3 regions of the Streptomyces flavovariabilis genome follow, and region 3 is predicted to be linked to each of the others. Evidence: riboswitches for the same ligand, from Rfam matches in the RefSeq annotation. Region 3 holds a riboswitch; each other region holds the start of a gene.
What was found. A riboswitch is a leader RNA that binds a small molecule or an ion and turns the genes downstream of it on or off. The one in region 3 is predicted to bind cyclic di-AMP.
Positions count from the first base shown of each region.

Region 1: linked by a shared signal. The riboswitch ahead of IO24_RS0107040 (C40 family peptidase) and the one ahead of IO24_RS0121860 (M23 family metallopeptidase) in region 3 are both predicted to bind cyclic di-AMP.
Region 2: linked by a shared signal. The riboswitch ahead of IO24_RS0112905 (M23 family metallopeptidase) and the one ahead of IO24_RS0121860 (M23 family metallopeptidase) in region 3 are both predicted to bind cyclic di-AMP.

Region 1 is NZ_JNXD01000002.1:443,202-452,649, forward strand. Features, by position in the region: gene IO24_RS0107020 (lipase family alpha/beta hydrolase) at 1-349, shown strand, start outside; gene IO24_RS0107025 (M23 family metallopeptidase) at 569-2,107, shown strand; gene IO24_RS0107030 (GNAT family N-acetyltransferase) at 2,136-2,669, opposite strand; gene pcrA (DNA helicase PcrA) at 2,771-5,248, opposite strand; cyclic di-AMP (ydaO/yuaA leader) riboswitch at 5,563-5,735, shown strand; gene IO24_RS0107040 (C40 family peptidase) at 5,744-6,922, shown strand; gene IO24_RS0107045 (SLAC1 family transporter) at 7,001-7,942, shown strand; gene IO24_RS0107050 (membrane protein) at 7,920-8,273, opposite strand; gene IO24_RS0107055 (C40 family peptidase) at 8,695-9,448, shown strand, end outside.
Region 2 is NZ_JNXD01000006.1:151,743-161,190, reverse strand. Features, by position in the region: gene IO24_RS0112930 (MBL fold metallo-hydrolase) at 1-75, opposite strand, end outside; gene IO24_RS0112925 (Glu/Leu/Phe/Val dehydrogenase dimerization domain-containing protein) at 205-1,383, shown strand; gene IO24_RS0112920 (TetR/AcrR family transcriptional regulator) at 1,479-2,090, shown strand; gene IO24_RS0112915 (SGNH/GDSL hydrolase family protein) at 2,180-2,965, opposite strand; gene IO24_RS0112910 (DUF6250 domain-containing protein) at 3,111-3,827, opposite strand; gene IO24_RS0112905 (M23 family metallopeptidase) at 4,021-4,938, opposite strand; cyclic di-AMP (ydaO/yuaA leader) riboswitch at 4,943-5,097, opposite strand; gene IO24_RS0112900 (alpha-galactosidase) at 5,413-7,488, opposite strand; gene IO24_RS0112895 (tyrosine-protein phosphatase) at 7,668-8,465, shown strand; gene IO24_RS40600 (DUF6126 family protein) at 8,481-8,600, opposite strand; gene IO24_RS0112885 (helix-turn-helix domain-containing protein) at 8,597-9,241, opposite strand; gene IO24_RS0112880 (aspartate aminotransferase family protein) at 9,363-9,448, opposite strand, start outside.
Region 3 is NZ_JNXD01000011.1:517,543-526,990, forward strand. Features, by position in the region: gene IO24_RS0121835 (GTP cyclohydrolase II) at 1-124, opposite strand, end outside; gene IO24_RS0121840 (MarR family winged helix-turn-helix transcriptional regulator) at 259-774, opposite strand; gene IO24_RS0121845 (dihydrofolate reductase family protein) at 873-2,003, shown strand; gene IO24_RS0121850 (alginate lyase family protein) at 2,209-3,330, shown strand; tRNA gene IO24_RS0121855 (tRNA-Met) at 3,385-3,458, shown strand; cyclic di-AMP (ydaO/yuaA leader) riboswitch at 3,689-3,845, shown strand; gene IO24_RS0121860 (M23 family metallopeptidase) at 3,857-4,891, shown strand; gene IO24_RS0121865 (aldo/keto reductase) at 5,043-5,987, shown strand; gene IO24_RS0121870 (PrsW family intramembrane metalloprotease) at 6,039-7,388, opposite strand; gene trmB (tRNA (guanosine(46)-N7)-methyltransferase TrmB) at 7,446-8,285, opposite strand; gene lhgO (L-2-hydroxyglutarate oxidase) at 8,586-9,448, opposite strand, start outside.

The sequences.
Region 1 (9,448 bases), on a different contig from region 3:
CGGCACGCCGCACTCCGGAACCCGAGTGATGCCCGTGGCGAACGCGCACCCCATCGTGCGCCAGATGCGCCCCGGCTCATCGGTGCTCGAGGAGCTCACTGCGCCCGCCCCTGACTGCCGTACGCACTTCGTCAGCTTCTGGAGCGATCTGGACCATGTGATGGACCCACCGGAGACGGCCTGCATCGACCATCCCGATCTGACGGCGCAGAACGTGCGCGTGACCGGCATCGGCCATCTCGCGCTGCCCGTGCACCCCGCCGTCGCGAACGGCATACGGCAGGTCCTCGACACGGCCCAGCCGGGTGAACCGTCCGTTGAACACACCAATGGTCTGACGGTCGCCTGAGACTCGTCATACAGCGATCACTCCACGCCGAAGTACCGATCAACTTCGAACAAACTTCGAACACAGGGCCAAACCCGTGCCCGCCGTCCGCCGAAACACGGCCGAATGCCCGTTTCCTGCGTGCGCGAAACCTGCGGAAGATTGTCGTGCCCGCGTACCGCCGGGTACAGTCGCCGCACTGCTCTGGCAGCCCCTGTTGTCGAGGCGAAAGAGAAGTTGGTGAACGACCGTCACCCGTCGGGGACCATGACCCCGGCTCCGGCTTCCGACGCCGCCTCCGCGCCCTGCGCGCCGTACGGCACCCAGGAAGCCCAGTACGGCGACTTCACCACGTACGGCGACTACGCCGCCACCGGATTCGACTCCACCGGTACACACGGCACCGGTTTCGATGCCACCGGGCACGCCACCGCGAGCTTCGCGACCGACCCCCTCTTCGGGGACATGCCGGGCAGCGGCCAGGACACGGGAACCTACGACACCGGCCACTGGCCCACCGGCACGCACGAGAACGTGCACTACGACGCGTACGCGGCCCAGCACCACGCCGCCTACGACACCGGCGTCTACGACACGACTTCCTGGACGGCCGAGCAGCAGCCGATGCCGGTCATCCCGTCCCAGGCCCCGTCTCCCGAGGCCACCGGCCAGTGGGAGGCCGGTTCCTGGCTCCAGCCCGACCAGTCCGGCAACCCCGCCGACCACACCCAGCAGTGGGAATGGGGCACGCAGACGTTCGACACGGGTGCCTACGACGCCACGCAGTGGAACTCCGACGGCACCGCCGCACCGGCTCCCGAGGCGTACGAGCACCCCGCCGAAACCATCGACCAGCACGAGACCGCGACGTTCGACCAGGTCACGTACCACGCATCCGACGGGGCCGGCTACCACGACCCCGCCGCGGACGGCGGGGAGCCGGCCGCCACCGGTGAACTGCCCGTCGTTGCCCCGCTCCTGGACGGTCAGGAGGACGTCGCTGCCGCACCGTCCTCCCGAGCGGCCTCACGCGCCGGGTCCCGTTCCCGCCGCCGTACGCCCCCCAAGCGCTCGGCACTGATGACCATCGCGGTGCCGTCGGCGTGCGTGATGGGTGTCGCCGGGATCGCCGCCGCCTCCGTCGGCAGTTTCGCCGAAGACAGTGCCGCGGAGGCGCAGACGACCGCGGCGGACGCGCAGCCGGTCAAGCCGGCCGCCGCCAACAACAGGCTGGACACACAGCTGCAGAGCCTCGCCGCCGGCGCCGACGACTTCGCCGACCGGGCCAGCCGTACGCAGGAGCGCATCGACCTCAAGGCCCAGCAGGCGGCCGAGAAGAAGCGCGCGGCGGAGGAGGCGGCCCGCAAGGAGCGGCTGCGCCCCAAGTTCGCCCTGCCGGTCGCGCGGCACGGACTCAGCGCCTACTACGGCCAGTCCGGCATCAACTGGATGTCCCTGCACACAGGCATCGACTTCCCCGTCTCGTACGGCACGACCGTGATGGCCGCGACCGACGGCACCGTGCGCACGCAGTGGAACAGCGCGTACGGCAACATGATGATCGTGACCGCGAAGGACGGCACGGAGACGTGGTACTGCCATCTCTCCACCTACACGGTCCCCTCCGGTACGACCGTGAAGGCCGGCGATCCCATCGCCCGCTCCGGCAACTCCGGCAACTCCACCGGCCCGCACCTGCACTTCGAGGTGCGCCCGGCCGGCGGATCGGCGATCGACCCGCTCCCGTGGCTGCGCAGCCACGGCGTCGACCCGGCGTAACGCCCATCGCTCCTGATGTGGGACGCGATTACTGTGACAACGGGCCCGAAGCCATAGGCACGGACCCGGCCGCCCAGGTGTACTCGAACTCGGGCAGTGCAAAGCCCTGCTCGAACAGGCAGACGCGCTCGTCGGTACGCAGAGCGCCGTGTCGCTCGTAGAAGGCAATGGCGTGTGTGTTGGCGCGCAGTACCTCCAGACAGACATCCCGCCCGGGATGCTCGGCGGCAGCCCACGCGAGAGCGTGCCGGAGCAGTCGGCCGCCGATGCCGGAACCCGTACGGCCTGGCCGGGCATGCAAGTTGTCGAGAAGGATGCGGCCGTCGGGGCGCGGAACGAGGTACGCGAAACCGTCCATCTCGCCTCCGCTCACGGCCACGAACAGTCCTGCAGCCGGCTGCGGCTCCAGAATTCGTCCGTGCCATAGCGCCAGCCGGTCCTCGAGCAGGGGGCCGCTCAAGAAACTACTCGGCATGATCCCCGCATACGCCGTACGCCAACTCTCCGCGTGAAGCGCCGCGATCTGTTCCACATCGCCCCGCGTACCCGTTCTGATCTCCATGTCGACGAGCGTCGCGTATGGCCTCGGGCGTTGTCACCTCCGTAAGCCTCAACCGGCGACCGGTCTTCCTTCCCGTGCCGTCCGGGGCTCACCTCACAGAACTACAGCTTCTCCACCGGCGCGTACCGCAGCAGCAGCCGCTTCGGCTTGGTCTCGCCGAAGTCGATCGTCGCCTCGGCGTTCCCGCCCGTCCCCTTGACCGCGACGACGGTCCCGAGCCCGAACTGGTCGTGCGTGACCCGGTCCCCGACGGCCAGGGACACCACCGGCTTCTCGGAGGAGCGGCGCGTGGCGAAACCGGAGGCTCCCGACGCCGACGAGCGTGAGCGGGACGAGGACAGCGAGGCCGCCACCGCCGAGACCGGCCCGGAGGACGCGGGCGAGGTCGCTCCCGTCCGCTTCCACTCCAGGTGGGTCGGCGGGATCTCCTCCAGGAACCGGGAGGGCGGGTTGTACGACGGCTGGCCCCAGGCGCTGCGCAGCGTGGACCGCGTCAGATACAGCCGCTCCCGTGCGCGCGTGATGCCGACGTAGGCCAGGCGCCGCTCCTCCTCCAGCTCCTTGGCCTGCCCGAGGGCGCGCATGTGCGGGAAGACGCCGTCCTCCATGCCGGTGAGGAAGACGACGGGGAACTCCAGGCCCTTGGCGGTGTGCAGGGTCATCAGCGTGATGACGCCGTCGCCGTCCTCCTCGTCGGGGATCTGGTCGGAGTCGGCGACCAGCGCGACCTGTTCGAGGAACTCGGACAGGGTGCTCTGCTCCCCCTCGCCGCGCTCCTGCTCGAACTCCATGGCGACGGCGGCGAGTTCCTGGAGGTTCTCGATCCGGGTCTCATCCTGCGGGTCGGTGGAGGCCTGCAGCTCGGCGAGGTACCCGGTGCGCTCCAGGACGGCCTCCAGCACCGTGGCCGGTCCGGCGCCGGACTCGACGATGGTGCGGAGGTCCTCCATCAGCGTGTTGAACCGCTTGACGGCGTTGGTGGAGCGCGCGGCCATGCCGTACGCCTCGTCGACGCGCTTGAGCGCCTGCGGGAAGCTGATCTTCTCCCGCTGGGACAGGGCGTCGATCATCGCCTCGGCGCGGTCGCCGATGCCCCGCTTGGGGACGTTGAGGATCCGGCGCAGCGGCACCGAGTCCTCCGGGTTGGCCAGCACGCGCAGGTAGGCCAGGACGTCCCGGACCTCCTTGCGCTCGTAGAAGCGGACACCGCCGACGACCTTGTAGGGCAGGCCGACGCGGATGAAGATTTCTTCGAAGACACGGGACTGGGCGTTGGTGCGGTAGAAGACGGCGACGTCGCCGGCCTTGGCCTCGCCCGCGTCCGTGAGGCGGTCTATCTCGTCGGCGACGAACTGCGCCTCGTCGTGCTCGGTGTCGGCGACGTAGCCGGTGATCGTGGCGCCCGCGCCCGCGTTGGTCCACAGGTTCTTGGGGCGGCGGGACTCGTTGCGCTCGATGACCGCGTTGGCCGCGCTGAGGATCGTCTGGGTGGAGCGGTAGTTCTGCTCGAGCAGGATCGTCGTCGCGTCCGGGTAGTCCTCCTCGAACTGGAGGATGTTGCGGATCGTCGCGCCACGGAAGGCGTAGATCGACTGGTCGGCGTCACCCACCACGCACAGCTCGGCGGGCGGGACCTCGGCCTCGGGCGGTACGTCGACGGGATGCTCGAAGGTGCCGACGAGTTCCCGCACGAGGGCGTACTGGGCGTGGTTGGTGTCCTGGTACTCGTCCACGAGGACGTGCCGGAAGCGGCGGCGGTAGTGCTCTGCGACGTCCGGGAAGGCGCGCAGGAGATTGACCGTCGTCATGATCAGGTCGTCGAAGTCGAGGGCGTTCGCCTCGCGCAGCCGTGACTGGTACATCGCGTAGGCCTGGGCGAGGGTCTTCTCGAAACCGTCGGCGGCCTGGGCGGCGAAGTCCTCCTCGTCGATCAGCTCGTTCTTCAGGTTGCTGATCTTGGCGCTGAAGGACTTCGGCGGGAAGCGCTTGGGGTCGAGGTCCAGGTCGCGGCAGACCAGGGCCATCAGGCGCTTGGAGTCGGCGGCGTCGTAGATCGAGAAGGAGGACGTGAAGCCGAGCTTCTTGCTCTCCCGGCGGAGGATGCGCACGCACGCACTGTGGAACGTCATGACCCACATGGCGTTGGCGCGCGGGCCCACGAGCTGCTCGACGCGCTCCTTCATCTCGCCGGCGGCCTTGTTGGTGAAGGTGATCGCGAGGATCTGGCCCGGGTGCACGTCCCGCTCGGCGAGGAGGTGGGCGATGCGGTGCGTGAGCACCCGGGTCTTGCCGGAGCCGGCGCCGGCCACGATGAGCAGCGGGGAGCCGGAGTGGACGACGGCGGCGCGCTGGTTGTCGTTCAGCCCCTGCAGGAGGGCGGCGGTGTCCACCACCGGGCGCGGGGCGCCGTCCCGGTAGTAGGCGTCCCGGTCCGGGGGCGCGTCGAACTTCCCGCCGAACAGATCGTCCGGAATCGGCTCCGGTACGTGCTCGTCCTCGGGTGGCGGCGGGGGCTCGTCCGCGGGGCCCCGCTGGGCCTGGAGGTTCGCCAGGAAGCTGTCGTCAAAGAGGCTGCTCATCGCTCTCCGAGTCTAGGGCGCCCCACTGACAGCCCGCCGCCGCCCTGAGAACATCGCCCCGCGCCAGGGATCACGCCGCCCGCCGGGCGGCGCATTGTCGCCGTCCATGACCACCTGATCACGCCCTGCTACAGCCCCCGCATTCATGCATCTTCCAGGACCAACCCCCCTCGATTGTTCACCCTCTGCAATGCTCATGAGCAAGGTCACGAAAATGTATCGGGCATATCACCCATCAACCTTCACAGAGGCCACACGAATTGGCTACGGTGCGACCAGGCCGCATGACCCCCACCGGCGAACGTCGCCGGGCCGCGCGGCCTCCGCCGAGTCCGGCGTGCCGCAGCGGCAGCCGGAGCCGGGGACCCAACCGTGAACCTGGGGTGAATCGGCCCGACTCCCTGCGCGGAGAAGGCCGTAGGGCAAACCTTCCGAACCACCCGCCCGAACCCGACAGCTAACCCGGTAGGCGGAACATGGAAGGAGTCGCCTCCCTTGGCGTCGCACCGCAAGTCGCGTCCTACGGGTACGCGCGTGGCAGGCATACGGACCCCCGCCCTCGCAACGGCGGCCCTCACGTCCGTGGCCCTGCTGTCCCAGTCGGCCAACGCCGCCCCCGAGGCCGACGACAAGCCCAGCCTGGAGGAAGTCGAGAAGAAGGTCGACGACCTGTACCGCCAGGCCGAGTCGGCGACCGACAAGTACAACGCGGCCAAGGAGAAGACCGCGAAGCAGCGCAAGCGCGCCGACGCCCTCCTCGACGACGTCGCCCAGCGCACCCAGAAGCTCAACGAGGCGCGCGAGCAGCTGGGTTCCTTCGCCTCCGCCCAGTACCGCACCGGCGTCGCCGCCCCGGACACGGCGACGTTCCTGCTCGCCGACACCCCGCAGGACTACTTCGACCAGACCCAGTTGATGGACCGGATGACGGGCCGTCAGAAGGTCGCGGTCGACGACTACGTCACGCAGCAGTCCGAGACGATGGAGAAGCGCCAGGAGGCCACCGAGAGCCTCGAGACGCTCACCGACTCGCAGGGCGACCTGAAGACGGCGAAGGCCACCGTCCAGCGCAAGCTCGCCGACGCGCGCGAGCTGATGTCGAAGCTGACCGCCGAGGAGAAGGCCCGGCTCGCGGCGATCGAGAAGGAGAAGCGGGAGGAGGCCGCCCGCAAGGCCGACGAGCTGGCCCGGCAGCAGGCCGCGCAGCAGCGGGCGCAGGACGAGGCCGCCCGGCAGCAGGACAGCGGATCATCGTCGTCGGGGTCGTCCGGCACCGGCTCGTCCTCCTCGACGCCCCCGGCCGACTCCTCGTACGCCACCAAGGCCGAGAAGGCGCTCGCCTTCGCCCGCGCCCAGATCGGCAAGCCGTACGTGTGGGGCGCCGTCGGCCCCGGCTCCTACGACTGCTCGGGCCTCACCCAGGCCGCCTGGAAGGCCGCGGGCGTCACCCTGCCGCGCACGACCTACGACCAGGTGAACGCGGGCACCACGGTCCCGCTCTCCCAGGCCCAGCCCGGTGACCTGGTCTTCTTCTACGACGATGTCACCCACGTCGGGGTCTACATCGGCAACGGCATGATGATCCACGCCCCGAAGCCCGGCACGTATGTGCGCGAGGAGTCGATCTACTACGACGGCGAGTCGGCGATCCACAGCGTGGTACGCCCGGCCTGAGCGGTCTCGTTGCGATTTTGAGGGGCACGCGCGCGTGCCCCTCTCGTAACGCGTGCGGCGCTCTCTAGCATCGGCGCTATGTCCGGTCCCTCTCCGTTTGCCGCCTGGTGGGCGACCTATGCGCTGGCGACCGGCATCGTGTCGGTCGGTCTCGACTCGGCGGGCCACGAGGTCCTCTCCCGCATCGCTCTCGTCCCGGCCTGCGCGGCCTGGCCGGCGGCGGCCGCGGGCCTCGCCCGGCGGGCGCCCGGCGGATGGCGGGCGGAGACGCCGGCCGCGCTCACCACCGTGGCGGCGGCCGCCGTCCTCGGCACCGGCTTCTCCGCGGCCGGCCGGCACTCCCTCGCCGGGGCGCTGCTGGCTCTCGCCCTGCTGCTCTGGGCGGTGCTGCTCACCGTGGAGGACAGGGGGCGGCGCGGAACGGTGTTCCTGCGCTGTGTGGCCACCCAGGGGCTCGCCGTGCTCGGCGCCACGCTCGCCGCGGCCGAGGCGGCGGCCTGGCTCGCCCACGCGGCCCTGGTGCTGTTCTGGCTGGGCCTCGCGCTCTACGGCTTCGCCCTGTTCCGCTTCCAGCCCCGGCAGGTGGAGGAGGGCCGCGGCGACCACTGGCTCGCGGCCGGCGCCCTCGCCGTCTCGTCACTGGCCGGGGCGAAACTCCTCAGCGCCGACAGCGCACGCCTGTATCTGTGGAACGAGGAGAACACCGGCGCCCTGCGCACGACCACCGTCACGCTGCTCGTGCTCGCGCTGATCGCCTGCGTCGCCCTGCTCCTCGCCGAGCTCTTCTGGCCCCGGCACCACTACGACGTGCGGCGCTGGGCGACCGTGTTCGCCGCGGCCGTGACGGCCGCGGCCGCCCTGGCGGTGGCCGACGCCCTGGACGCCCGCTGGCTCGACGTCGCCGGGCAGGCGCTGCTGTGGATCGCGGTGGCCGCCTGGCTCGGGTGCACCGCCTGGGCCCTCGCCTCGGCCCGGGCCGGCGCCGGGCGCCCCCGGGTCAGGTCCAGAGCACGGCGATGAAGATGTTCGCCGTGGTCAGCAGACCGACCAGGCCGAAGAGGCCCTTGTCCACCTTCTCGTCGTCCCGTTTCACATAGACCAGGCCGAGGATCACGATCAGCAGCGCCAGCTTCACCCCGATCTTGATGTTGTTCACCGACTGGTCGCCGGCCTGGTTGAGACCGATCAGGATCACGCCGGTGACCAGCATCGTGAGCGCGCCGTGCAGCATCGCGGGGGTGTAGCGGGCGGTACCCTCGCCCATCGCCTTCATCTGGGTGAGGAAGCCGCCCAGGAGCGCGGCGATGCCGATGATGTGAAGGCCGACGAAGAGGTGGATGAGTACGTCCATGAGGCCGGAGCCTAATCAGCGGCTCCGAGGCCACCCGACACCGGCCCGGTGATGCATATATGCGCCCCATAGCACCCGATCACGGTCACTCGCCCAGGGTTCGGCGCATCGGTCATCACGCTGAGTGAAGTCGACGGCGCCGGTGCGGGACCACGGTCGCATACGGTCACCGCCGGTCCTCTCCAGACACTTCCGCACACCTGCCACCGGCCCGCCACGGCGAGGTTTAGCGTCCTCCACCAGGTGCCCGGCTCCCCACCGCCGCCCGGGCCAGGGGCGGCAGTCGGACACCACCGCCGAAAAGTCCGGCGGCGATCCGCTCCCCCCGGTGCGGGCCGTCGCCGGACGCGCAGGCCGCCCGTCCGCTCCCCCGGCGGCCGCACGCACCGGTCGGCGGTCGAGGAAAGGACGTGGCCTCCAGGTGGCAGCGCACCGCAAGCCCCGACAGCGCTCGACGGGTGGCGGCAAGGCCCGTACGGCCGCCACGATCGCCCTCGCGGGCGCGGCGACGGCGACGGGCTTCGACGGAACCGGACACGCCGAACCACAGCTCACCCCCGGCCAGGTCAAGGCCAAGGTGGACAAGCTGTACCAGGAGGCTGAGGCCGCCACCGAGAAGTACAACGGCGCGAAGGAGAAGGCCGAAGCGGCCGGGCAGCGGCTGAAGGACCTCCAGGACCAGGCGGCACGCAAGGAAGAGCGGCTCAACTCCGCCCGTGACGCCCTGGGTTCGGTCGCCGCCGCCCAGTACCGCGCCGGCGGCCTCGACCCCGCGATGCAGCTCGCCCTGTCCGACGATCCCGACCGCTACCTGGAGAACGCCGAGTTCGTCGAGCGGGCCGGCAACCGGCAGAACGCCACCGTCGCGGGCGTACGCGAGCAGCTCCGGGAGATCGAGCAGCTGCGCGGGGCCGCCCACATCGAGCTGACCTCCCTGAAGTCACGCCGGACGGAGCTGAAGCAGCACAAGAAGACCATCACCGGCAAGCTGGGCTCCGCCCGGCAGCTGCTGTCCCGGCTGGACCCGCAGGAACGTTCCCGGCCCGGCGTGTCACCGGACCGCGCCACCCGCTCGACGGGCCCGCGGGACACCCTGACGGCCCCCGGCGCCGCCCCGTCCCAGGCGCCCAGCTCCCGTGCGTCCGCCGCCGTCGCCTACGCGTACCAGAAGCTCG
Region 2 (9,448 bases), on a different contig from region 3:
ACCGCTCGGGTCCGCGCCGAACGCCCCGGGCCGGAGCGCGCGGAGCCCGGAGCTCAGGGTACGGAAACCGGCCACGGTACCTCCAGGTGGAGTCGGTCAGGCTTTCCATTATGGGCGGCCCCTCCGACAACACTGGCGTACAGGGACCCCACCAGAGATGGATACTGACCGATGATTCAGTATCCCGGCGGCGAAGGAGCCCGTATGGCCACCCCCCTGCTGTCCCTGACCTGGACCGATCACCTCACGGGACGGCAGGGCTTCCTGGTCGTCGACCGACTGGTGCGCGGGGTCGCCAGCGGTGGTCTGCGGATGCGCGCGGGCTGCACGCTGGACGAGGTCACCGGCCTGGCCCGCGGCATGACCGTGAAGGAGGCCCTGCACTACGACCCGGCGAACCGCTATGTCCCGCTCGGTGGCGCCAAGGGCGGCATCGACTGCGACCCCCGGGACCCGGAGGCGTACCCGCTCCTGGTGCGCTACCTGCGCGCGATGCGGCCGTACATAGAGAGCTGCTGGACGACGGGCGAGGACCTGGGGCTCACCCAGGACCTGGTGGACCGGGCCGCCGCCGAGGCGGGGCTGGTCTCCTCGATCCAGGCCGTGTATCCGCTGCTGGACGACGAGGCCGAGGCCCGGCGGCGGCTCCGGGACGCGTTCGCGGTCGAGGTCGACGGCATCGGTCTGGACGAGCTGGTCGGCGGCTGCGGGGTGGCCGAGGCGGCCCTGGCCGCACTGGACCGGGCCGGTGTGCCGTACGCCGGGACGCGGGTCGCCCTCCAGGGGCTGGGCACCATGGGCGGAGCCACCGCGCGCTTCCTCACGCGCGCGGGGCTGACGGTCGTGGCCGTCGCCGATCTCAAGGGCACGATCGTCAACCGGGCGGGGCTCGACGTCGAGGCGCTGCTCGCCGCGCGGGACGCCCACGGCACGGTGGACCGCTGCGCGCTGCGCCCCGGCGACCGCGAACTGCCGGGCGACGCCTGGCTGGCGGCCGACGCGGACGTGCTGGTGCCGGCCGCCGTGTCGTACGCGGTCGACGCCGGGAACCAGGAGCGGATCACCGCCCGCTGGGTCGTGGAGGCCGCCAACATGCCCGTACGGCCGGAGGCGGAGCTGCTGCTGGCCGCGCGCGGGGTGACCGTGCTGCCGGACGTCGTGGTCAACTCCGGGACGAACGCCTGGTGGTGGTGGACGCTGTTCGGGGACATCGGCGCCGACGCCGAGGAGGCGTTCGCGTACACCCGCCGCTCGATGCGGGTCCTGGTCGAGCGGATGCTGGCCCGCGCGCAGGCCGACGGGACGACACCGAGGGCCGCCGCCCACGCGATCGCGGCGGACCGGCTGCCGCTGATCGCGGAGCGGTTCGGCTGGTTCCGGTGAGGCGCCCACCGCCTCACCGACTGCCGTCGCGGACCGTGCCGGACAGGCTGAAACGCCCCGTCAGGGGGTGGGAGGCGGGTGGGTAGGGTGACGGCGTGACGAGAGTCCGGTTGAGTGTGGCCGAGCGGCGCGGGGATCTGCTGCGGGCCGCCATCGAGCAGATCGAGGCGAGGGGTGTGGCGGCGGTCAGAATCGCCGACGTGGCCTCCGCGCTGGGCGTGAGCAACGCGCTGGTCCTCTACCACTTCTCGACGAAGGAGCAGTTGGTCGCCGCCGCGTTCCGGCACGCGGCGGAGGGCGACCTGGCGCATCTGCGCAAGCTGCTCGGCCGCCGTGCACCGGCGCTGCGCCGGCTGCGGTCGGCCGTACGGTGGTACGCCCCGACCGGGCAGGCCAAGGGCTGGCGGCTGTGGATCGAGGGCTGGGCGGCGGCGCTGCGCGACCCCACGCTGCGGGGGGTGGCCCAGGACCTCGACCGGCAGTGGAAGGCGGCCCTCGCCGAGGTCATCGCGGAGGGCGTGGCCGCCGGCGAGTTCCGCTGTCCGGACCCACAGGGCACGGCCCTCCGTCTCACCGCCCTCCTCGACGGCCTCGCCGTCCAGCTGACGTCCTACGCCGGGGCGGTGCCGCGAGCGCGGGCCCAGGAGTGGGTGGAGGAAACGCTCGTCCGTGAACTGGGCCTGGAGGAAGAGCGGCTGGCCACCTAGGGGGTTTCCGACGGCTCCTGGAGGCCACGGCTGCGACGCCTGCGGGCCGTGCCGGTGTCCGGCACGGCCCGCAGGCGCGGGAGCCGCTCTCACGCCACCGGTGCGATCCGCATCCTGATGTCGTCCGGCGACAGCGCCCCCTTGGCCGTCACATGGTCGCCCGACGACTCCCCGCGCAGCCGGCGCCCGATCCACGGCACCAGGAACTCGCGCGCCCAGGCGACGTTGTCCCGCCGCACGTGGAGCGCGCCGCGCGGGGGCAGCGGAGGCCACTCCTGCTCGGGGTCGGCCGGCACGTCGAGGCCGAGGACCTGGCCCGCGCGGAGCGCCACGCGCGTGTGCCCCTCGGGCGACAGGTGCAGCCGGTCGGCGTCCCAGGCCCTGCGGTCCCGCACACTGCGCAGGGACCACAGGTCGAGCACCGGGCAGCCGTACCGGTCGGCGATGGCCCGGACATGTCCGTTGTACGTGGCGATCTTGCCGCGCAGGTGCTTGAGCACGGGCACGCCACGGGTGTCGAACCCGGTCGTCACCATGACTGTGCCGGACACGGCGGTGAGCCGGGCCAGGGCCCGCTCGAAGCGCTCGGCCACTTCGTCCGGGTCGGTGCCGGGCCGGATGATGTCGTTGCCCCCCGCGCAGAACGAGACGAGGTCCGGGGCCATGTCGACGGCCCGCGGAACCTGGTCCGCCACGATCTGGTCGAGGAGCCTTCCGCGTACGGCGAGATTGGTGTACCGGAAGTCGCCCTCGGGCCTGCGGTCGGCGAGAAGCACGGCGAACCGGTCGGCCCAGCCGACGAACGCCCCGTCGGGGCCGGGATCACCGACGCCCTCGGTGAAGCTGTCCCCCACCGCCACGTACGACCCGATCACTGCTCTGCTGTCACTCTTCGAATCGTCTGCCACAACAGCTCATGATTCACCTTCGAATGTGACCTACGCGACCGTAGGAAAGGGTTGACGGGCGGTGAGATAAGCCACTCCTAAAGTGTTCGCCAACTCCGGAATACACCGCTTGTCATGGATGTTTCGGAGTGAGCCGCCAGACCCGGAATCCACTGATCCGGAAATGGCTCCAGACGGTCCGGAAGGCGAAGTGCCCGCTCGTGTAGGGCTGCGGATCGGTGTGGTCGAAGACGAGCCGTCCGTTGTTCCACCATTGGACCGTCGAGCCGTCGGAGACGATCCGGACCCGGTTCGGCTCGCCCGGGACCAGCAACGGCTCGGTGTAGTCGAAGACCAGCGGGCGGACGCCGGGCTCGCCGACGTAACGGCGCAGCCGGGTCGTGGTGTTGTGGTTGGCGCCGTAGCCCGCGTAGTACGTCGTGAGGTGATCGTACTCGTCGAGGGCGCCGCCACGCGGCGTCGCGAAGAGGTCACCCGGGGAGCGGACGTCGGTCGCGTTCCAGAAGTTGTTGAGGTCCGAGACCCGGTCGTTGACCCCGCCCTCGGAGACGGGAGTGGCGGTGTACTCGAGGAGGTACGGCCCTGCGAGCCGCCGCCTGAACCACACGGTCGCGCCGCTCGGTACGTCGATCTCCAGGATGCCGCGGGAGGCGGTGACGGTGCCGCCGTCCTGGAGTTCGGTGACCCACTGCCCGAGGCCGTGACAGAAGTCGTCGTGGGCGATGAGGCGGCGGTGACGGGGCGCGGCGTGCGCGGCGGACGTGGGGGCGAGGGCCGCCAGGGCGGCCCCGGCGGCCAGGGCTCCGAAGGCTCTGCGGGTGGTCGGCACGGTGACACAACTCCTCGGGATCCGCCGGGAAGGCTCGGGAAAGCGCTTGCACTCCGGACGGGGTCACTCTGTCCCAACTGCCGCCGCCTGTCGATCCCTTGGGGCGGTCAGCGGCACGCACACACCGAAGGCCGGACCCGGGGATCGGGGTCCGGCCTTCGGTCGCGTGTCAGGCAGGCGGTCGTGCGGCCGGTCAGCCGACGGAGACGCCGTGCGAGCGCAGGAAGGCGACCGGGTCCACGTCCGAGCCGTAGTCCGGCGTGGTGCGGATCTCGAAGTGCAGGTGCGGTCCGGTCACGTTGCCGGTCGCGCCCGACAGGCCGACCTGCTGCCCGGCGGTCACGCTCTGGCCGGCCGAGACGGAGAGCTGGGACAGGTGGGCGTACTGGGCGTAGTGGCCGTCGTCGAGCTTGATGACGACCTGGTTGCCGTAGGCGCCGCCCCAGCCGGCGGAGACGACCGTGCCCGCGCCGACCGCCTTGAGGGAGGTGCCGGTCGGGACGACGAAGTCGACACCGGTGTGGTAACCGCTGGACCACATGCTGCCGGACATGCGGTAAGGCGTGCCGACGGTGGCACCGTCCACCGGGAGGGCATAGCCACTGGAGTTGCTCTCGGCGGCCGGCTTGGCGGCGGCAGCCGGCTTCGCGGCGGTCTCCGCCTTCGGGGCCGACTCGGCGGCGGACTGCTTCGGGGCCGAGGCCTTCGGCGCGGACGGGGCCGAGGGCTTCGGCGCGCTCGCCGCCTTCTTGCCGATCGACAGCTTGAGGCCCGGGTGGATCAGCGACGGGTCGGAGCCGACGGCGTCACGGTTGTCCGCGTAGAGCTTCTTCCAGCCGCCGCTGACGTTCTGGTCGTCGGCGATCTTGGCGAGGTAGTCGCCGGCCCGCACGCTGTACGTGCGGGCACCGGTGGCCTTTTCGGCGGCCTTCTTCTCGGCCGCCGGAGCGGACTGGGCGGCCTTCTCCGGAGCCGACTGCGGGGTGGCGGCGTGGGCGCCGGCGGCCCCCATGAGCGGCAGGGCGAGGGCGGCCCCGCCGGTTCCGGCGACGGCGATGGAGCGGGTGAAACGCTGGGTTTTGGGGCGGCGGTGCTTACCCTTCGCGGGCATGGCGAATTCCTCTCCGTCGCCTGCGAGGTGAGCTGTCGGGTGCGGGCTGGAGATGCCCGGCCGCGCCGGGGCGCGGCTTAACCCCAAGCCGTTCCGGGAACCGGAACAGGCGTCTTACCTGTGGGTCCCCCGCTCCTGCCGTACGTCGGGTCAGTGTGTGGGGCTCCGGGCGGCGGCAGGATTAGGCGTCCGTCCGGATTGGTGTGGAACGTAAGCGACCAAGACGCAATGGGACAAGCTTGCGGTTGCCCGTGACGGTGTTTTTCTTGACGCGCCGGCACCTGCGCCGTCACCGAGCGTGGATTACCGATCTCCCGCTTTCCTCAATGGCCCTGCACAATGCCGGAATTACGTGAGCATGGCGACAACGCATCGTCACGAATATGACGATGGTCACGCACCCCGACCTCATCTCCTTTACGATCGGGGCACGTTATCCCTTAGCGACCGAAGCGCTTTATTCGGACAGAACGGCTACTTCCGCTTAAGGCGGACGACCGCGGCGTCCAGATCCCCGCTCAGGCCGACCCGCAGTCCGTGATGAAGCAGCACGGCCCCTCGGTGAACTTCGCCCGTTTCGAGGCATTCGTACGATGCGGTCGGGTCGAGGGCGCGCAACCGGAGTGCCGGCACGGGCTCGCCGTAGCGCTGCGCCTGGAGCCAGGCGAGGACGACGGTCTCGTCGCCGAGGGTGTACTGCACGGCGCTCGGTCCGCCCTCCGGGGGCCGCAGCCGGTACAGGTCGCCGCGCTGCACCACGGGCCGGATCTCCTTGTAGAGAGCCACCCACTCCCCCGCCTCGGCGAGCTCCCCCTGCGTCCACTTCGTGAGGTCGCCGCCGACCCCGAGCACCCCGGCCATGGCGCTGACGAACCGGAACTTCAGGGAGCTGGCCCGGTGGTTGAGCATGGCGTTCGGGCTGTCGGTGACCCAGGCGGCCATGACCCGGGCCGGATGGATCTGGCTGAAGCCGTGCTGGATGGCGAGCCGGTCGAGCGGGTCGGTGTTGTCGGAGGTCCACACCTGGTCCGTGCGGCTCAGCACACCCAGATCGATCCGGCCGCCGCCGCCCGAGCAGGACTCGAAGGCCACGCCCGGATGGGCCGCCCGCAGCCGGTCCAGCAGGGCGTACAGGCCGCGCACGTGGTCGATCCACAACCGCTGCGGGTAGGGGTCGTCCGGCCAGCCGGCGTCGGTGAAGCAGCGGTTGAAGTCCCACTTGACGTAGTCGATCGGCGCGCCGGCGAGGAGCCCGTCGAGCTGCTCCCACAGGTACTCCCGGACATCCTCGCGGGCGAGGTTCAGTACGAGCTGATTGCGGAACTCCGTCCGCTTTCGTCCTGGTTGGTACTGCACCCAGTCGGGGTGTGCGCGGTACAGGTCGCTGTCCGGGTTCACCATCTCGGGCTCGACCCAGATCCCGAACTGCATGCCGAGGCCGTGCACGTGATCGGCGAGCGGCTTCAGCCCGCCCGGGAAGCGGTCGGGGTTGGGGCTCCAGTCGCCGAGCCCGGCCCGGTCGCTGATGCGCGCCCCGAACCAGCCGTCGTCGACCACGAACAGCTCCACGCCCATGGCGGCGGCCCGCTCGGCGAGCGCCCGCTGCTGCTCCTCGGAGATGTCGAACTCGGTGGCCTCCCAGGAGTTGAACAGCACCGGCCGGTCCTGCCCGGCGTCCGGGATCACGTACGCCCGCTGGTAGGCGTGCCAGGCGCGGCTCGCCCCGCCGAAGCCGCCGTCGCTCCAGAGCCCGGCGAAGAGGGGGGTCGTGTACGACTCCCCCGTGCCCAGCGTGAGCAGGCCCGAGTCGTCGTAGCCGGCTCCGCCGGTGATCTGCACGCGCGCGTCCGGGAGCTGGGCCACGGCGATGCGCCAGGACCCGGACCAGCCGAGGGCGCAGCCGTAGACCTCGCCGTGCTCCTCGGTGGCGTCGGTGTCCAGGGCGACCCACGGCAGGTGCTGGTGGGAGGTGTGGCCGCGGCGGCTGCCGATGACCTTCTCGCCGTGGGTGAGGGCAGAGCGCGTCAGTCGGGACTCGGCGCCCCAGCGGCCGTGCAGCTGGGACAGCCGCCAGGCGTCACGGTCGGGCAGGGTCCAGGTCGCGGAGTCGGCGCGCAGCAGCTCGACGGCCGGACCCCGGTTGTCCAGGGTGACCCAGCGCTCGACGACGTCCGTCGAGGGGCGCATCCGGTAGTGCAGCGTGACGGCCAGGTCGCCGTCGCGGAACCGGAGCCGCAGCTCGTCGTCCTCGGTGTCGTGCCCCTCGAAGATCCACTCGGTGCCGCGCCGCTCGGCCGTGCGCACGGACAGGGCGGGGCGGACGAAACGGGGGCCGCCCTCGACCGGGTACTCCTCGCGTCCGTCGAGCGGGGACTCGAAGGGCCAGTAGTCCGGCAGCGGCCGGACGGCGAGGGCCTCGGCGTCGGCGAGGCCGATCCGGGGACCCCAGTGCAGGTGCAGCAGCTCGCCCCGTTCGGTGACATGGACGGCGTAGCTGCTGGCCGGGCCGGAGAGCACCCACGTACGACCGTCTTCGGAGATGTCCAGCATCATGCCCTCACAGATTCGAACAAGCCCGACCAGGTGCGACCAGGCGGCAACATCATCAAGGGCCGCGGGGGCTCCGGGCAACGCCTGTGGACAACTCATTGCCCCAGGCAGGCATGTCGTATCGTCGAGTGACGCCCGCCGACGAGCCGCGCCGGCGGCGCCGAAGGGGAGGAGCCCTCGTGACACAGCAGGTCCCGTCGACCGAGCCCGAGCTGGCCGGAGTGCGCAACTTCCGTGACGTGGGCGGACTTCCGACCGTGGACGGACGGCGGCTGCGCCAGGGAGTGCTGTTCCGCAGCGGTCACCTGGCCCACGTGACCGGGGAGGACGCCGCGTTCCTGACCACCCTGGGCCTGCACACGATCTTCGACTTCCGCAACGCGGCCGACCAGAAGCTCGAGGGGCCGGACGTCGCGCTGCCCGGCGTGCGCAATGTGAACCTGCCGCTGAGCGACCCCGCCGACGGCGCCGAATTCTGGAAGATGGTCCGCGACGGGGACCTGGACCAGCTCCGCGCGATCCTCGCCGACGGCAAGGGCGCGGACCGGATGATCGCCTCGTACCGCATGATCATCAGGGACCGCACGGGTGAGCACTCCCAGGTGCTGCACGCGCTCGCGGAAGACAGCGTCCCCGCGCTGATGCACTGCGCGGCGGGCAAGGACCGCGCCGGTCTGTCCGTCGCGGTGACACTGCTCGCGGTGGGCGTCGAGCGCGAGGCGATCGTCGACGACTACCTGAAGTCGAACGCCAAGCACCGCCGTTACAAGGTGCATCGCAGCAGCTCCGCCGCCTCGGCCTACTCCCCCGAGGTCATGGAGCTGCTCAGCCCCCTCTTCGACGCGCGCGCCGAGTACCTGACGGCGGCCTTCGACACCATCGAGGAGACCTGGGGCGGCGTCGACACCTACCTGGAGAAGGGGCTGAAGCTCACCCCGCAGACCCGGGAACGGCTGCGCGAGCGGCTCCTCGACTGAGGCGCCCGGGCGGAGCTATTTCGCGCCGACCTCGAACAGCAGGTACACGAACGCGGCGAAGACGTGCCCGAGGACGAGATAGATGAGCAGCCTCACCCACAGGCCGCGGGAGAACTTCTCTTCCATGTCCCTCATGACCCGCCTCCCGGGGTGGGGCCCAGGCACAGGGCGGCCGTGGGACTCTGCAGCAGGGTGTGGACGAAGAGCAGCTCGACGCCGTCGTGATCCTCGGCGGCGATCCGGTGCGGAGTGAGCGAGTCGAAGTGGGCGCTGTCGCCGGCCGCGAGCCGGTGCGTGGTGTCTCCGAGGCGCAGCCGCAGCCGGCCGCGCAGCACATGGAGCCACTCCTCGCCGGGGTGGACGCGCACGATGTCGCCCTGAGAGCCATGGGGGACGTGGACGCGCAGGGCCTGCATCCCGCGGCCGGGGGCGCCGGCCTGCCAGTAGGTCCAGCCGCCCGCCGCCGTGGGTTCCATGTCGGCCGCGCGGATGACGGAGTCCCGTTCGGCGACCGTCTCGCCGAGCAGTTCGGAGACCGTCGTACCGTAGACGCGGGCGAGTGCGAGCAGCATCGGCAGCGAGGGCTGGCGCTGCCCGGTCTCCAGTCGGGAGAGGTGGGCGGGCGACAGGCCGGCGGCGCGGGCCGCGGCCTCCAGCGTCAGGGAGGCCTGGCGCCGCAGCGCCCGCAGCTGGGGCGCGACGGCGGTCAGCGCACCGGCCGCCGGTTCGGCCGGTGAGTCGGCCCCGGAGGGCCGCTCGGTCTCGGAGGAGCTCATGCCTCCATTCAGCCGGAGCCTTGCCTCAGCGGCAACTTTCTTGCCTCACAGGCAAAAAGCCAGGGGAGTCTCAGCGTGTGCGACCGACGCGGAGTCCGAGCGTGGGCGACCGATCGGAGTCTCAGCGGTTGGCGACCGCCTGCTTGACGAGCGTCTTGCCGAAGTCCCACACCAGCCCGCCGTTGTGCGCGTCGTCCATCACGGCCG
Region 3 (9,448 bases):
CCCGGCCGTCGGCCAGCCCGTGGAAGGTGACGAGCTCGGCGTCGGCCTCGTAGCCGTCGTGGAAGCGCAGCGGGACCCGGACGCGGGAGCGCGGGGTGGCGATGACGTCGGGGGTGTCGGGCATGCGGGGCCTCCGGGTTCCGTTTCCTGCTCGGCTGCACAGCCGTACTGCTTCAGATTTGAAGCAGATCCACGTTCGGGAACCCTACTCTTGCTTTAAATTTGAAGCAATGAGAATCCGGCTCTGTGTGGCGCGCGTCACGAACAGGCCGGTGAAGACCTCCGCCGCCACGGCACGTCGTCCGCCGCCGGCCGCGTCCCGTCCTCCTGGAGTCCCTGCGCGATCGCCGCGGAGATCTCCTCCAGCTGCCCCACCTGCTCCTCGCTGAGCCGGTCGAACAGGAAACTCCGCACGGTCTCGACATGCCCGGGCGCCGCCCGCTCCAGCACGGCGAACCCCTCGTCGGTCAGCGCGGCGATGCTGCCCCGCTTGTCGTACCGGCAGGCCTCGCGCCGCAGCATGCCGTCCTTCTCCAGCCGCGTGACCGCGTACGTCAGCCGACTGCGCGTGATCTTCAGTCGCTCGGCGAGGTCGGTCATGCGCAGCCGCCGCTGCGGTGACTCCGACAGGACGGACAAGATGGAGTAGTACAGGTGCGGCATGCCGGCGTCCTGCTGGAGCTGCCGGTCGATCGCGTCCTCCAGGAGCAGCGAGGCGGCGATGTAGGCGCGCCAGGCGCGCTGCTCATCGGGGGTGAGCCAGCGAGTCGTCATGCCACCAGTGTAGGTTTGTTTCAAACTTGAACCAAGACCCGTCCAGTCCCGCCGTGGACCCCTCCAGTCCCGCCGTCCCGACCAGCCGCGGAGCGTCGATGCCTCACCCGTACGTCCTGCTGTCCGCCGCCGTCTCCCTCGACGGCTACCTGGACGACACCGGACCCGACCGGCTGCTCCTGTCGAGCCCGGCCGACTTCGACCGGGTCGACGAGGTCCGGGCCCGCGTCGACGCGATCCTGATCGGCGCCGGCACCATCCGCGCCGACAACCCCCGGCTCCTGGTGAACTCGGAGAAGCGACGGGCCGCCCGCACGGCCGCCGGGAAACCCGAGTACCCCCTCAAGGTCACTGTCAGCGGCTCCGGCGACCTCGACCCGGACGCCCGCTTCTGGCACACCGGCGGCGACAAAGTCCTCTACACGACCGACCGGGGTGCCGACCGTGCCCGTGCCCTCGGCCTCGCCACCGACGTCGTCCCGCTCGGCCCCGACCTCGACTGGCGGCGGCTCCTCACGCACCTGCACGACGTCCGGGGCGTACGGCGGCTCATGGTCGAGGGCGGCGGCCTGATCCACACCCAGCTCCTCACCCAGGGCCTGGCCGACGAACTCCAGCTGGTCCTCGCCCCGCTCTTCGTGGGCGACCCCCGGGCACCCCGCCTCTTCGGCCCCGGCGGCTACCAGGGCGGCCGCCTGCGGCTGCTGGAGTCACGGCAGATCGAGGACGTGGTCCTCATGCGCTACGAACCGACCGCCCCGGGCACCGGCCCCCTGCCCACCGCCGCCGACCACCACTGGCTGACTCTCGCCTGCGAACTGGCCGAGCGCTGCCCGCCGTCGGACACGGCGTTCAGCGTGGGCGCGGTCGTGGTCGCCGCCGACGGCACGGAACTGGCCCGCGGCCACTCCCGCGAGGCCGGCGACCCGGTCGTGCACGCCGAGGAGGCGGCCCTCGCCAAACTCGACCCGGCCGACCCGCGCCTGCCCGGCGCGACGGTGTACAGCAGCCTGGAGCCCTGCGCCCGCCGCGCCTCCCGCCCCGCCCCCTGCGCCCGGCTGATCCTCGACGCGGGCGTACGACGGGTCGTCACGGCCTGGCGCGAGCCGGACACCTTCGTGACGGACGCCGACGGCAGCGGCCTTCTCGCAGCCCAGGGAGTGGAGGTCGTCGTCCTCCCGGAGCACGAGGAGCGGGCCCAGGCCCCGAACCGCCACCTGCCGGGCTGAGTGCGGGCCGATCGGCCCAACAGATCCTGCGTCCGCACCACCGCCCGGGCCACGCTGCCTCCAGGGCCAGGACGAGAGCACGGAGGCGGCGGCCATGAGGTCAGCGGGGAGACGACGGACGGCGGCACTGCTCCTCGTGCCTCTGGTCACCGCGCTCGCCCTGCTCGTCCCCTCCTTCGATGCCGACGGTCCGGACGCCCGCACCATGGGCCCGGCCCTGTCCTCCGACGCCGCGTTCACCCATCCCGGCGTCCTCGTCGACCGGGACCAGCTGGACGCCCTGCGCGAGCACGTCACCGCCGGGCGGCAGCCCTGGCTGAAGGCGTACCTCGCGATGCGGGACAGCGTGTACGGCTCCTACCGGTACCGGGCCGAGCCGCACGAGACCGTCGTCTGCCCGGCCGGTGACCTTCGGGGCCGGGGCTGCGCCGAGGAGCGTGCGGACGCCCTGGCCGCCTACACCCAGGCCCTGCTCTTCACCGTCACCGGCGAGCGGCGGCACGCGGAGAAGGCCCGGCAGATCATGGACGCCTGGTCGGCAACGCTGCGCCGGCACACCGGGGAGAAGGCCGCGTTGCAGGCCGGCTGGACCGGGTCGGTCTGGGCCCGGGCCGCCGAGATCGTGCGGCACACGCCCGGCGCGGGCTGGCCGGCCGCGCGGGTGCGGGGCTTCGAGGACATGCTGCGCACCGTCCACCTTCCCCAAGTCACCTCGTCCGACCCGGACTTCACCGGCACCTGGGACCTCGTGGCGACCGACGCGGTCATCTCCGTCGCCGTGTTCCTCGAGGACCGCCGGGCCTTCGACCACGCCCTGGAACGCTTCCGGGAGCGGGTGCCCGCCTACTTCTACCTGGAGGAGGACGGCCCCGTGCCGCTCACCGTGCCCGGCTCCGGCGTGGACGGCCCGCAGCGCATGGCGTCGTACTGGTTCGGGCAGACCACCTACCGCGACGGCGTCTCCCAGGAGACCTGTCGCAGCTTCCGGCACGTCGGCGCCTCGCTCGCCGCCACCGCCCACATCGCCGAGACGGCCTGGCACCAGGGCGTCGACCTCTACGGCGGGAGCGAGGACCGGCTGGCGGCCGCGCTCGCCCTGCACGCCCGCCACGAGCTGGGCGAACGCGCACCCGAGTGGCTGTGCGGCGGGCGCGTCGAACGGAACCTCGGACCCCATCTGGAGGTCGCCCTCCACCACCTGGAGGAACGGCGCGGCCGGCCCGTCCCGGCCGCGCACGAGCTGGCCGCACGGGCCCGGCCCGCCGGCACCGACGACCTGTTCACCGCCTGGGAGACCCTGACCCACGCGGGCGCCCCGGCGGGCTGAGCGGAGGGTGTGCACGAGGTGCCCCGCGGATGGCGTACACTGGAGTCACAACGACGCGGGGTGGAGCAGCTCGGTAGCTCGCTGGGCTCATAACCCAGAGGTCGCAGGTTCAAATCCTGTCCCCGCTACTGAAGGCCGAGGGCCGGAGAACCACCCCGTTCCGCACCGCAACTGACGCACCGTCAAAACTCGTCAGTTACTTGTGTGGCGGTCAACTCGCCCGATTTAGCCCCGTCATGGCAGGTAAGTCCGCACGAAAAAGGTTAATGATCAAGTGGAATCGCTGGAATACCCCTCGCGCGTCTATTAACGTTCGATAACGCAGCGCGGTCGTCCCAGCCGTCACAGAAGGCGGCTCCGTGCGCACGTGCCGAATCCCGAAAGGGAACCGGGGAACCACCACTTGGGGTGAATCGGGCGTATACCACCGTGGCAGCACGGCCGGTATACGCGCGTAGGAGACCTTCCTGCTCCGAACCCGTCAGCTAACCCGGTAGGCGAGAAGGAAGGAAAGGAGCACGCCCACGTGGCGTCCAACCGGCCTGCCCCCGCGGCCCCGTTCGCGCCGAAGCGCGACACAGACACCTTCGGCTACGGCGGTCAGCACACCGACGAGGGCCCGTTCCAGGAGTGGAACCCCACCGAGGAGTCCATCCGTCCCGTCCGCGGCCGGCATCGCGTCACCAAGCAGCGCGGCGGAGGCCTCGCCCGCAGCTCCACCGTCCTGGGCGTCGGCGTCATAGCCGCCGTGGGTGCCGGCGGCATGGCCAGTGCCCAGACCGGCAAGCCCCCGGTGTCCATCTCCGTCCCGGACCTGCCCTCGGTGGGTTCCCTCATCTCGGACGACGACACCCCCGAAGGTTCCGCCACCCCGCTCAGCAGCCTCGGCACCGTCACGGCGGACACCGAGCAGGGCACCTCCGAAGCCGGCGCCGGTGAGGCGCTGCGCGCCCGGATCATGGCCCAGGTCGAGCACCAGCAGGACCAGATCGAGACCAAGGCCGCCCAGGACGCCGCGGCCGCCGCCGAGAAGGCAGCCGCGGACGCCGTCGCCAAGGCGGAGAGGGAAGCCAAGGCCAAGGCCGCCGAAGCCAAGAAGAAGGCGGAGGAGGAGGCCAGGAAGAAGGCCGAGGCCGAGCGGCTCGCCGCCCTCGCCAAGCAGTTCACGCTGCCGACCTCCTCGTACACCATCAGCTCCAGCTTCGGCCAGGCCGGCGCCTACTGGTCCTCCGGCTACCACACCGGCCTCGACTTCGCCGCCCCCACGGGCACGCCGATCAAGGCCGTCCACAGCGGCACCATCACCGAGGCGGGCTGGAACGGCTCGTACGGCTACAAGACCGTCCTCACCCTCGATGACGGCACCGAGATCTGGTACGCGCACCAGTCCTCCATCGGCGTCAGCGTCGGCCAGAAGGTCAGCACCGGCGACGTCATCGGCCGCGTGGGCGCCACCGGCAACGTCACCGGGGCGCACCTTCACCTCGAGGTCCACTCCGGTGGATCCTCGAGCGGCATCGACCCGATGGCCTGGCTGCGCGGCAAGGGACTGAACCCGTAAGCGGTACACGCCCGTTGAAGCACCGGCGACCCTGACGACGACCCCCCGACGTCAGGGCCGCCGGTTCTTTCGGCGTGCCACGGGACGGGCTTACGGAAGCTTTGCGTCAACTGCGGAATGAGGCGCTCCGGTACGGGCGTTGACAGTGGCCATGACTTCTCTCCGCAAGCTCGGCTCCTCCGACCTCGAGATCTTCCCGCTCGCCCTCGGCGGCAACGTCTTCGGCTGGACCGCCGACCAGGACCAGTCGTTCGCCGTCCTCGACGCCTACACCGCCGCCGGCGGCAACTTCATCGACACTGCCGACTCCTACTCGGCCTGGGGCGAGGGCAACCGGGGCGGGGAATCCGAGACCGTCCTCGGAGCGTGGCTCAAGGCCCGCGGCAACCGCTCGGACGTCGTCGTCGCCACGAAGGTCAGCCAGCACCCCGAGTTCCGCGGCCTGTCCGCCGACACCATCAAGGCCGCCGCCGACGCCTCCCTGCGGCGCCTCGGCACCGACCACATCGACCTGTACTACACGCACTTCGACCAGCCCGACGTGCCCGTCGAGGAGATCATCGGCGCGCTCGACAGTCTCGTGAAGGCCGGGAAGGTGCGGCACATCGCCGCCTCCAACATCTCCGCCGAGCGGCTGCGGGCGTCCCTGGAGTTCTCCGAACGCGAGGGACTCGCCCGGTACGTCGCCCTCCAGCCGCACTACAACCTGGTCTCCCGCGACACCTACGAGGGCGAGCTCCGGGACCTCGCCGAGCGGACCGGTCTGGCCGCCGTGCCGTACTTCGCGCTCGCGTCCGGCTTCCTCACGGGCAAGTACCGGCCCGGCACGACCGTGGCGAGCGCGCGGGCGGGGAGTGCGGCCACGCACCTGGAGACCGAGCGAGGGCGGCGAGTGCTCGCCGCCCTCGACGAGATCGCCGGGGCGCACGACGTACCCGTGGCCACGGTGGCTCTGGCGTGGCTGGCCGCCCAGCCGACCGTGGCGGCGCCGATCGCTTCCGCGCGGACGGTGGAGCAGCTGCCCGCGCTGACCGGCGTCGGCGAGCTGACGCTCTCGGAGGCCGAGATCGGGCGGCTCACGCAGGCCTCGGCCTGATCCCGGGTCTCGGCCCGCTCCCGGGTCTCGGCCTGATCCGGACGGCAGGTTTCAGGAGCGGTACGGGTTGTACGCGGGGTACGGCGCCGGCTGGGGGCCGTACCCGTACACCCCGTACACCGGCCAGGGCGGGGCCGCCACCGGGACCGGAGGGGCGGTGATCCGCGCCGCGTGGTCCAGCGCGGGGCGGGCCGCTTCCCGGCGCCGCCACAGTTCGCCGAGCAGTTCCCGCTCCCGTTCGGCGAAATCCGCCCCGGCGCGGTCCCGCCGGGCCCGGTGCCGCAGGAACGCCAGGGACGTCGCATACGCCTCGTACCGCGCCACCTCCCGGGCCGCCGCCCTGCCCGCGTGACGCCGGGCGTACTGGCGGGCGATCCGCCGGGCCCGCATCGAGCCGAGCGCGTACGGCTCCGCCGGGGTCAGCCAGCCGGCCACGGCGTAGGCGGGCAGCTCCGCACGTACGGTCTTCAGCTCCCGCTGCCGGGTCCAGATCACCAGCCACGTCAGCAGCCCGAAGATGGGCACCATGAACGCCGCGTAGACGGCGAAGAACCCGTACTCGCCGAAGGCCGAGGAGCCGTTCCACATCGCGTGCATGCCCATCGCGAGGAGCAGCCCGGCCAGCGGGAAGGCGCCGCGGCGCAGGTGCCGGCGGTCCGCCGAGAGCGCGGAGATACCGAAGCCGATGCCGGTGAGGACCGTGAACAGGGGGTGCGCGAACGGCGACATGACGATGCGCACGAAGAAGGTCGCCGCCGTGACGGAGGCGATGCCGGTGCCGCCGGTGAGCTGGTCGGTGCCGAAGGCGGTGCCCAGGTAGAGGATGTTCTCCGTGAACGCGAAGCCGGTGGCGGTCACGCCGGCTATGACGACGCCGTCGAGGATGCCGGTGAAGTCCCGGCGCCGGAAGAGGAAGACCAGGAGGACAGCCGCGGCTTTCGCCGACTCCTCGACCACCGGCGCTATCACGGTCGCGCCGAGGGTGTCCGCGCTGGACGGGTCCGCCGTCGCCGTCGCTATCCATCTCGTCGCGAAGCTGTTGGCGACGATCGCTATCAGCGCCGCCGCGCAGGCGCCCCAGGCGAAGCAGAACAGCAGATTCCGCCAGGGGCCGGGCTCGACCCGGTCCAGCCAGCGGAACGCGGCTATCAGCAGGGGCACCGGGAGGACGGCCAGCCCCAGCCCGACGAGGAACCCTTCCGTGCCGGTCTCCTCGCGGACCAGGGCCAGGATGACGAGGCCGGACAGCGCGAGGAGCGTGCTCAGCGCGCCGTAGCGGACCCAGGCGCGCTGCCACCAGTGGGCGTGCCGCAAGGAGCCGGCAGTGCCCGGGCCGCCGGTGAGGGGCACGCCCTCGGCGGGACCACTGGGGTACGACGGGTGCGGGGGGCTGGTGGCCACGGCTTCGACCCTAACGACGGATGGGCGCTGTCCGCAGGCGCGAGAGGCCAGGGATGGTCAGGCGCCGGCGGGGGGCTGGTCCTCGTGCTGTACGCGACGGAAGAGGAGGTCGTTCACGACATGTCCCTTGTCCAGTCCCTGGCCCTCGAAACGGGTCAGCGGACGGAAGTCGGGACGCGGCGCGAAACCGCCGTCCGCCTGCGTGTTCTCGAAGTCCGGGTGTGCCGTGAGGACATCGAGCATCTGTTCGGCGTACGGCTCCCAGTCGGTGGCGCAGTGGAGGATCGCGCCGGGCCTGAGGCGGGTGGCGGCGAGGGTGAGGAAGTCGGGCTGGATGATCCTGCGCTTGTGGTGCCGCTTCTTCGGCCAGGGGTCGGGGAAGTAGACGCGCAGGCCGCCCAGGGAGTCCGGGGCGAGCATCTCGCGCAGGAGGATGATCGCGTCGCCGTTGCCGACGCGGACGTGGGACAGGCCGTTGTGGTCGGCGAGATTGAGCAGGTTGCCCTGGCCGGGGGTGTGGACGTCGACAGCGAGGATGTTCGTGGCGGGGTCGGCCGCGGCCATCTGGGCGGTGGCCTCGCCCATGCCGAAGCCGATCTCCAGGACGACGGGGTTGTCGTTGCCGAACAGCTCGGGCAGGTCGAGGGTCCGGCTGCCGTCGATGTCGAGGCCCCACTTGGGCCACAGCCGCTGCAACGCGTCCGCCTGACCGGCGGTGACCCGGCTGCGCCGCGGCTGGAAACTCCGGATCCGCCGCTCGAAGTGCGACCCGGCGGGATCGGCCTTCGGCCCGTCGGGGAAGCGCGGCTCTCCCTTGGCCCGGGTGCGCCGGACGGGGACACCGGGGGTGTGCGGGTGCGGGTGCGGGTCTTCGGGGGTGTTCGCGGAGTCAGACACAGTGCCCCTGATTTTACGGCTGCGGTGCCTGCGCCTGCCGCCGGTGGGTGGGGTCGGGGCCGCGCCGGGGGGTGTCCGTCCTCGGAACGGCGCGATGGAGTGTCATACCGACTGACTGCCCGTTGACGCGCCAACCAGCTGCGGGCGGACACCCCCCGACACGGCCCCTTGCGTCGTACGGCGACCGTCGCTGCGGGCATGCGTGCCGCTAAGGGCGGCACGGGTGGGCGCAGCGGCACCCCGCTCCGCCGGGTTGCGGAACGCCCCGGCCTCCGCGACGTCTCCGAGCACCTGAAGACCTCACAGCGCGCTCAACGCTCTCCGTGCCACCTCGCGGCCGATCGGCAGGGACGCCGTGGCCGCAGGAGACGGTGCGTTCAGGACGTGCACCGTGCGAGGGGCCTCGCGGATCAGGAAGTCGTCGACCAGGGTTCCGTCGCGGAGAACCGCCTGGGCACGCACTCCCGCCGCGCTGGGCACCAGGTCGTCCTCGGACACTCCGGGCAGCAGCCGGCGCACCGCCTCCGTGAACGCCCTCCTGGACAGGGACCGCCGCAGCTCACCCGCCCCGTACCGCCAGTGCCGGCGGGCGATCTGCCAGGAGCCCGGCCAGGCCAGGGTCGAGCCCAGCTCGCGCGGGCGGACCGTGCCCCACCCGTACCCCTCGCGGGCCAGCGCCGGCACCGCGTTGGGTCCCACATGGACACCTCCGTCTATGCCCCGCGTGAGATGCACCCCGAGGAACGGGAAGGCCGGATCGGGCACGGGGTAGACCAGGCCGCGCACCAGCTCCGGCCGGGCCAGCTCGTAGTACTCGCCCCGGAACGGCACGATCCGCATGTCCGGGTCGTCCCCGGTGAGCCGGGCGATCTCGTCGCACTGCAGACCCGCGCAGTTCACCAGGACCCGCCCGCGTACGACGTCACCCGCCGCCGTGAGCACCGCGACCCCTCGCTCGGGGCGCCGGTCGACGCGCACGACCCGGGTGCCGTAGCGGATCTCCGCGCCCGAGCCGTGGGCCAGCTGGCGGGCGACCGCGACGAAGTTGCAGATGCCGGTGGTGCCGACGTGTATCGCCGCCAGGCCCCGTACCTCCGGTTCGTACTCGGTGATCTGGGAGGCGCCCAGTTCCCGCACCGGGATGCCGTTCTCCCGGCCGCGCT